DNA from 2 places in the Candidatus Pantoea soli genome. Region 1 is predicted to be linked to the other one. Evidence: predicted binding sites of a transcription regulator. Region 1 holds the regulator's gene; the other holds the start of a gene.
The links. Region 1 encodes PhoB, which activates phosphate uptake and scavenging genes when phosphate is short. Its sites were predicted from a motif close to CTGTCATAAAACTGNCNNAT; they were not measured.
Positions count from the first base shown of each region.

Region 2: ugpB (sn-glycerol-3-phosphate ABC transporter substrate-binding protein UgpB) is a predicted target of PhoB. The motif match lies at 3,053-3,072, and genes of this name have one in related genera.

Region 1 is NZ_CP032702.1:955,959-960,177, forward strand. Features, by position in the region: gene D8B20_RS04330 (SbcC/MukB-like Walker B domain-containing protein) at 1-349, opposite strand, end outside; gene sbcD (exonuclease subunit SbcD) at 346-1,563, opposite strand; gene phoB (phosphate response regulator transcription factor PhoB) at 1,760-2,449, shown strand; gene phoR (phosphate regulon sensor histidine kinase PhoR) at 2,465-3,775, shown strand; gene D8B20_RS04350 (PstS family phosphate ABC transporter substrate-binding protein) at 4,133-4,219, shown strand, end outside.
Region 2 is NZ_CP032702.1:291,307-295,525, reverse strand. Features, by position in the region: gene ugpE (sn-glycerol-3-phosphate ABC transporter permease UgpE) at 1-704, opposite strand, end outside; gene ugpA (sn-glycerol-3-phosphate ABC transporter permease UgpA) at 701-1,591, opposite strand; gene ugpB (sn-glycerol-3-phosphate ABC transporter substrate-binding protein UgpB) at 1,655-2,971, opposite strand; gene livF (high-affinity branched-chain amino acid ABC transporter ATP-binding protein LivF) at 3,247-3,960, opposite strand; gene livG (high-affinity branched-chain amino acid ABC transporter ATP-binding protein LivG) at 3,962-4,219, opposite strand, start outside.

The DNA of each region.
Region 1 (4,219 bases):
CCAGCTCGACGCGCGGGGCCTGCAGTTTGCCGTCCACCTGGCCGCGGGCGCGGTTCTGACTCCAGAAAGCGCGCCAGGCTTCGCCCTTGATTTCAAACTCCACCTCCGCCAGGCATTCAGCGGTGTCGCGCGTCATCAGCTGGTTTTCACTCTGTGACAGACCGCCGAGGCGCGGCGTCTGGTGATAGAGCGCCAGACAGATGGCATCAAGCAGGGTGGTTTTGCCGGCACCGGTGGCCCCGGTAATCGCGAACAGGCCGTTGCTGGCAAACGGCTCCTCGCGGAAATCAATCCGCCATTCACCGCGCAGCGCATTGAGGTTTTTGAAGCGTAACGTCAGAATTTTCATGCAGAGGGATCCTCCAGCGCCGCCAGCGTACTGCGGAACAGCCGGGTAAGGCTGGCGACGTGATCGGCCTCCAGCTGCGTTTCCTGCGCCAGGCGGCGGGCAAAGACCTCTTCCACTTTCAGTTCGCTCAGCGTCTCATTTTCCAGTCGTTCAAGGCTGGAGCGGCGCAGTTCGCGGCTGCGGCGCACCAGCAGCACCTCAACCGGCAGCGTCGCCGTCAGCTGTTCGATATGGCGCTGCAAATCGCTGAGGTACTCCTGAGTGGTGATTTCAATATCCAGCCACACCGGCTGAGCGGTATCGCCGTCTCTGAACTGCGCCAGCTGCGCTTCAAGCTCTGCCATCGACCCTTTCAGCACGCGCAGCGGCTGAAACAGTGGCACCGTCAGTGGCGTCACGCTGTCGAGCCCGCTGCTGAAGCTGAGCAGAAAAACGCTTTTGTCGCGCCCGGCTTCATCAAAGCTGAGCGGAATCGGTGAGCCGCTGTAGCGGATGTGGTCGCTGTTGGCAATGCGCTGCGGACGGTGAATGTGGCCGAGCGCGATGTAATCCGCTGGCGGAAACGCCTGTGCCGGAAAGGCATCCAGCGTGCCGATGTAGATATCACGCACCGAGTCGCTTTTGCTGACGCCCACGGTGGTGAGGTGGCCGGTGGCAATGATCGGCAGCGGTTCGCCCAGCGCGTCACGCTGCGCCTGAGCGGCGGCATAGCAGTGCTGATAGTGCTGGCCGATGGCCTCCAGCAGGGAGCGCTGTTTTTCCCGTCCGGACTGGCCGGCTTTGCTGCGCAGAATGTCGCGCGGACGCAGATACGGAATGGCACACAGCACCGCACCCGGCGTGCCGTCGCGCCGCGACAGGGTAAGCACCTGCTGCTCGCCGCCCGGCGTCGCACTGGTAATAACGCGGGTGTTCAGGCAGGCCAGCAGTTCGCGTGACTCATTCAGCGTGGCGACCGAATCATGATTGCCCGCCAGCACAATCAGCTGACAGCCGGTAGGCTGCAGCGCGACGACAAAGCGGTTAAACATCTCGCGCGCATAGCTGGGCGGTGTGCCGGTATCAAACAGATCGCCGGCAATGATCAGCGCATCCACCGCGTGCTGCGTTATCTGCTGCAGAAGCCAGTCAAGGAAGGCCTGATGTTCCGCAGCGCGGCTTTTGCTGTAAAAGAACTGGCCGAGGTGCCAGTCGGCGGTGTGAATGATGCGCATGGCGGTTTCCTGCGGGTAAAACGAGGGGGCAAGTATAACGGCTTCGGGGATAAAGGAAAAAAACCGATTTTGATTGTCACATTTCTGTTTTTTATCTATTTATCACGGGTTGGGTTTTTCATAAAAGTGTCATAAAACTGACGCATAATGACGCCGCAAATCCCAGTGACAGCGTGTCACAACAGCAGGAGTAATAATGGCTAAGCGCATTTTGGTTGTGGAAGACGAAGCTCCCATCCGTGAAATGTTATGTTTCGTGCTGGAACAGAATGATTACCAGCCCATTGAAGCAGAAGATTATGACAGCGCGATTGGCAAGCTGATCGAACCCTGGCCAGATCTGATCCTGCTGGACTGGATGTTACCTGGCGGCAGCGGCATTCAGTTCATTAAACACCTGAAACGTGAAGCCATGACGCGCGATATCCCGGTGATGATGCTGACGGCGCGCGGCGAAGAGGAAGATCGCGTGCGCGGTCTGGAAGTGGGGGCCGATGATTACATCACCAAGCCGTTCTCGCCGAAAGAGCTGATGGCGCGGATTAAAGCGGTGATGCGGCGTATCTCGCCGATGGCGGTGGAAGAAGTGATTGAGATGCAGGGCCTGAGCCTCGATCCCTCCTCGCATCGCGTGATGTCTGAGACCACCCCGCTGGAGATGGGCCCGACCGAATACAAACTGCTGCACTTCTTTATGACCCACCCGGAGCGCGTTTACAGCCGCGAACAGCTGCTCAACCACGTCTGGGGTACCAACGTCTACGTAGAAGATCGCACCGTGGATGTGCATATCCGTCGTTTACGCAAAGCGCTGGAGATTTCCGGCCACGATCGCATGGTTCAAACCGTTCGCGGAACAGGGTATCGTTTCTCTGCCCGCTACTAAACGGAGTGCTCTGCCGTGCTGGAACGACTCTCCTGGAAGAGATTACTGACCGAGCTGGCGCTGGTCTGTCTGCCTGCGCTGCTGCTGGGGCTGTTAACCGGCTATCTGCCGTGGCTGCTGTTACTGGCGGTGTGCGGCATCCTGTTTTGGCACTTCAAAAACCTGATGCGACTGTCGCACTGGCTGTGGGTGGATCGCTCCATGACACCGCCCACCGGCAGCGGCAGCTGGGAGCCGCTGTTTTATGGTCTGTATCAGATGCAGCTGCGCAACCGCCGCCGCCGGCGCGAGCTGGGAAACCTGATCAAACGGTTTCGCAGTGGTGCCGAATCACTGCCTGACGCCGTTGTTCTGACCACCGAAGAGGGCACCATTTTCTGGTGTAACGGTCTGGCACAGCAGCATCTGGGGCTGCGCTGGCCGGAAGATAACGGCCAGAACATCCTTAATCTGCTGCGCTACCCTGAATTTTCCCGCTATATCCGCCAGCGCGACTTTAATAAGCCGCTGACCGTGGTGCTGAATAATCAGCATCATATGGAGTTCCGCGTCATGCCTTACAGTGAAGGGCAGTGGCTGATGGTGGCGCGCGACGTGACGCAGATGCACCAGCTAGAGGGCGCACGCCGTAACTTTTTTGCCAACGTCAGCCATGAGCTGCGCACGCCGCTGACCGTGCTGCAGGGATATCTGGAGATGATGGATGACGAGGGCATGAATGCGCGCACGCGCAGTAAAGCGCTGAGCACCATGCAGGAGCAGACGCGCCGCATGGATAGCCTGGTAAAACAGCTGCTGACGCTGTCGCGCATTGAAGCTGCCCCGGCCATCGATCTGAAAGAGACCGTGGATGTGCCCACTATGCTGCTGCTGCTGCAGCGCGAAGCTGAAGCGCTGAGCCACGGCCGTCACCATATCTATTTCCATACCGATCCGCATCTGCGGGTGTTTGGCAACGACGAGCAGCTGCGCAGCGCCATCTCTAACCTGGTGTATAACGCGGTAAACCATACGCCGGAAGGTACGCGAATTGACATCAGCTGGCTGCGGACAAAGCAGGGCGCACAGTTCAAAGTGTGCGATGACGGGCCGGGTATCAGTGAGGAGCATTTACCGCGCCTGACCGAGCGCTTCTACCGCGTGGATAAAGCACGTTCGCGCGCCACCGGCGGCAGCGGGCTGGGGCTGGCGATTGTGAAGCACGCGCTGGGGCATCACAACTCCCGTCTGGAGATCAGCAGCATTCCGCATCGCGAAACCTGCTTCAGTTTCCTGCTGCCGCCGCGCCTGATTGTGGCGGACGGCGTACACGAAAAGGTGAGCTGAGGACAGGCGGCAACAGATCGCAGGCTGCGGTAAGCGGCCATCCCGCCAGCGCTGCTGTTGCTGTTATGCGCCGCTGGCGGCGGCACCCGGCTACGGGATGCCGCACGCGCGAAGCCGGACGTTACGCGGCAGAGATGCCGTGTGGTGGGCCCACCGGAAGGCGGACGAGACCGTTCCCGGCGCGTCCACCCGCCGCGTCAGCCGGCTTTCCTGACCTCAGACGATAGCTGTTGCGCTGAATTAACCTGTTTCAGCGCCTTCCGGTCTGTTTGCCGAAGCCGGTTGCGCATCGCGGCAGAGCGCTCCAGAATGTGCGTTTTACTGCTGGCTCCCTTTATCTGAATGGCGGATCTGCCGATGAAATCGCTGCTGCTCTCCTTTTTGCTGCTGTGCGCCACGCTGGCGCAGGCACAGCAAACCATGCTGACCGGGAATCTGAGTAGC
Region 2 (4,219 bases), 660 kb from region 1:
CTTTTCACACCGGCGACCGCCGTGCTCAGGCTGGCATCGTTGATGATCAGAAGCGGCCACAGATACTGGTTCCAGCCGTAGATAAAGGTGATCACAAACAGCGCCGCGAGGTTGGTTTTTGACAGTGGCAGAACGATGTCCAGAAAAAAGCGCATCGGGCTGGCGCCGTCGATACGGGCCGCTTCGATCAGCTCATCCGGCAGCGACATAAAGAACTGGCGGAACAGAAAGGTGGCCGTGGCAGAGGCCATCAGCGGCAGCGTCAGTCCGCTGTAGCTATCGAGCATATGCAGGGATGAAATCACGTCCACCGTCGGGAAAATACGCACCTCCACCGGCAGCATCAGGGTGATAAAGATCAGCCAGAAAAACAGCGTGCGCAGCGGAAAGCGAAACCACACCAGCGCAAAGGCGGAAAGCATGGAGACGGTGATTTTGCCCAGCGTGATGCCCAGCGCCATGATCACGCTATTCAGCATCATCCTGCCGAAGGCGGCGCTGCCGTTGACCCCCTGCGTCCAGATATGTGAGACGTTGTCCCACAGGTGCGTGCCGGGCACCAGCGTCATCGGCACCTGATACACCGCGTCGTTATCCAGCGTCGCCGCCACAAAAGCCACATACAGCGGAAACAGAATGGTCAGCACGCCCAGCACCAGCAGGGTATGGCTGAAGATATCCAGCCCGCGTCGGTTCTCAATCATTGGTATTGCACCTTACGCTCGACAAAGCGGAATTGCAGGATGGTCAGGCCAATCACCAGCAGCATCAGCACCACCGACTGCGCAGCCGAGGAGGAGAGATCCAGCCCGGTAAAGCCTTCGCGATAAATTTTGTAGATAAGCGTGGTGGTCGCCTGTACCGGCCCGCCGCCGGTGGCGGCATCTATCACCGGGAAGGTATCAAAGAAGGCGTAAACCAGATTGACCACCAGCAGAAAGAAACTCACTGGCGTAATCAGCGGCAGGGAAAGCTGGAAAAAACGCCGCACCGGTCCGGCACCGTCGATGGCGGCGGCTTCCACCAGTGATTTGGGTATCGACCGCAGCGCTGCGAAGAAAAACAGGAAGTTATAACTCATCTGCTGCCAGATTGACGCCAGGACGATCAGGAACATCGCCTGGCCGCTGTTTTGCGCGTAGTTCCAGTTGTACCCCATCTGGTTCAGCAGGTGACTGAACAGCCCCAGCCCGGGGCTGAACAGAAACATCCACAGCACGGCCGCCACCACCGGCGCGACCGCATACGGCAACAGCAGCAGCGTCTGATAGAGCTTTTTCAGGCGGATCACGTAATCCACCAGCGCGGCCAGCAGCAGAGAAAAGAGCATGCCGCATACCGTGACCAGCGCACTGAAGACGAGGGTAGTTCCGAACGCATCCAGATAATAGGGATCGCTGAACAGGCGGCGGAAGTTATCCAGGCCGACAAAGGTGCTGGAGATACCAAAAGGATCAATGCTTTGCAGCGAATACCACAGCGCCTCTGCGGCAGGCCACAGAAAAAAGATAGCGGTGATGATCAGCTGCGGTGCCACCAGCAGATAAGGCAGTAAACGGGAGCGGAACACCGGGCGTGAAGAAGAAGACATAGCAGACTCGCCAGAAAAAAATATCGGGATGGACGCGGTGCGCCCACCCCGACAGGCCGGAGATTATTTCACCTGTTGCTCAAAGCGACGCAGCAGGTCGTTTCCGCGTTTGACGGCATTATCCAGCGCGGCCTGTGGTGTCTGTTTACCGGTCCAGACGCCTTCCAGCTCTTCATCCACCACGGTACGGATCTGCGGCATATTACCCAGACGCATGCCTTTGGTGAAAGGCAGTGGATCTTTGTTCAGCATCTGGCGCGTGGCGATATCGGCCCCCGGGTTTTTATCATAAAAACCCTGCTGCTTTGTCAGCGTATAGGCGGCGGTGGTAATGGGCAGATAGCCGGTTTTCTGGTGCCACTCGGCGGCAATTTCCGGCTGCGCAAGGAACTGCATAAACTCCGCGACACCTTTATAGGTGCTGGCGTCTTTGCCTTTCATCACCCACAGGCTGGCTCCACCGATAATGGCGTTCTGCGGTGCTTCCGGCACCGTGTCATCATACGGCATCATACCCACGCCAAAATTGAATCTGGCGTAATGTTTGATGTCCGCCAGCGAGCCGGACGAAGCCGTGGTGATCCCGCAGTCGCCGTTATAAAACTTAGAGGTCGACTCATCTTTGCGGCCAAAGTAGGTGAAATCGCCTTTTTTATTCATCTCTTCCAGCATCTGGATGTGGCGCACCTGCACCGGCTTGTTGAACTCCAGTACGGCGTCGGTGCCGTCAAAGCCGTTATTTTTGGTGGCAACCGGCAGCGCATGCCAGGCGCTGAAGTTTTCAATCTGGATCCAGCCCTGCCAGCCGCTGGCGTAGCCGCAGCTCATGCCCGCTTTACGCAGCGCTGCGGCGTCTTTTGCCAGCTCCTGCCAGGTTTTCGGTGGCTGGTCCGGGTTCAGTCCCGCTTTTTTAAACGCGTCTTTGTTGTAGTACAGAACCGGCGTGGAGCTGTTGAACGGCTGGGAGATCAGCTGTCCTTTGCTGTCGCTGTAATAGCCTGCCACCGCGGGCACGAACTGTTTCGGGTCCATCGGTATGCCTGCGTCTTTGAACACCTCATGCACCGGCACAATGGCTTTGGAAGCCATCATGGTGGCCGTCCCGACTTCGTAAACCTGCAGGATCGCAGGCGCTTTGCCGCTGCGTACCGCGGCGATGCCCGCGGCCAGGCTCTGCTCGTAGTTGCCTTTATATGTCGGTACGATTTTGTAATCCGGATGAGCCTGGTTAAAACGCTGTGCCAGTGAGTCAACTTCTTTACCTAATTCACCTTCCATGGAGTGCCAGAAAGGGATTTCGGTGGCAGCCAGCGCGTTACCGCTGAGCGCCAGACCGAGCAGCACACTCATCAGGCGGGGACGAAGCGTAAAAGCGGACATAATGTTTTCCTGTGCTTGAGGCGCGCGCGAAATCACGCATTTTTTGTTCGCGAAGTAACATGACACGGGAAAATGACGGAAAAATAACAGGTTTATGACGGAAATCTGACAGGCTGCCCGCCGTATTGCGGGAGAAAAAATGGCGGGAGGAAAATGACGCGGCCGGCCGGCGGCGTACCCTGGACGGGCCGCCGGACAGCGTACTTCCCGCGTCACACACACCCGTGCGTGGCGCGGGCTGCCGCTGCCCGACCGCCTGCTACCGCTAAGCCACGTCAGGCTCCGAGGTAGGCGCTTCTGACCGCTTCGTTGGACAGCAGCGCTTCGCCGCTGTCCTCCAGCACCACGTGACCGTTTTCCAGCACATAGCCGCGATCGGCCAGCTTCAGCGCCTGGTTGGCGTTCTGCTCAACGAGGAAGATGGTCATGCCCTCTTTGCGCAGCTGTTCGATGGTATCGAAAATCTGCTGGATAATGATCGGTGCCAGACCCAGTGACGGCTCGTCCAGCAGCAGCAGGCGCGGCTGGCTCATCAGCGCGCGGCCAATCGCCAGCATCTGCTGTTCACCGCCGGACATGGTACCGGCACGCTGCACTTTGCGCTCTGCCAGCCGGGGAAAGAGTTCATAGACGCGCGCAATGCGCTCCTGATACTGCTGACGCGAGGCAAAAAAGCCGCCCATCGCCAGGTTCTCTTCCACCGTCATACGTGAAAACACGCGGCGGCCTTCCGGCACAATCGCAATCGCCTCACGCATGATTTTTGCGGTCTGCCAGTCGGTAATGGTTTTGCCATCAAACACGATGGTGCCGCTGCTGGCGCGCGGTTCGCCGCACAGGGTGCCGAGCAGCGTGGTTTTCCCCGCGCCGTTGGCACCGATCAGCGTGACGATTTCACCCTGACTGATGTGCAGATTGATATTGTGCAGTGCCTGAATCGGGCCGTAATGGGCGCTCACTCCCTGCAACGTTAAAATCGGGTTCGCCATATTACGCCTCACCTAAATAAGCACGAATCACATCCGGATTGTTACGGACTTCTTCCGGCGTACCGCTTGCCAGCGGCGTGCCCTGGTTCACCACATAAATGCGATCGGAAATGCCCATCACCAGCTTCATGTCGTGCTCAATCAGCAGCACCGTGACCTTATGTTCACCGCGCAGTTCTGCAATCAGCGCGTCCAGCTCGTGCGTTTCCCGCGGGTTAAGACCCGCCGCGGGTTCATCAAGCATCAGAATTTCCGGGCG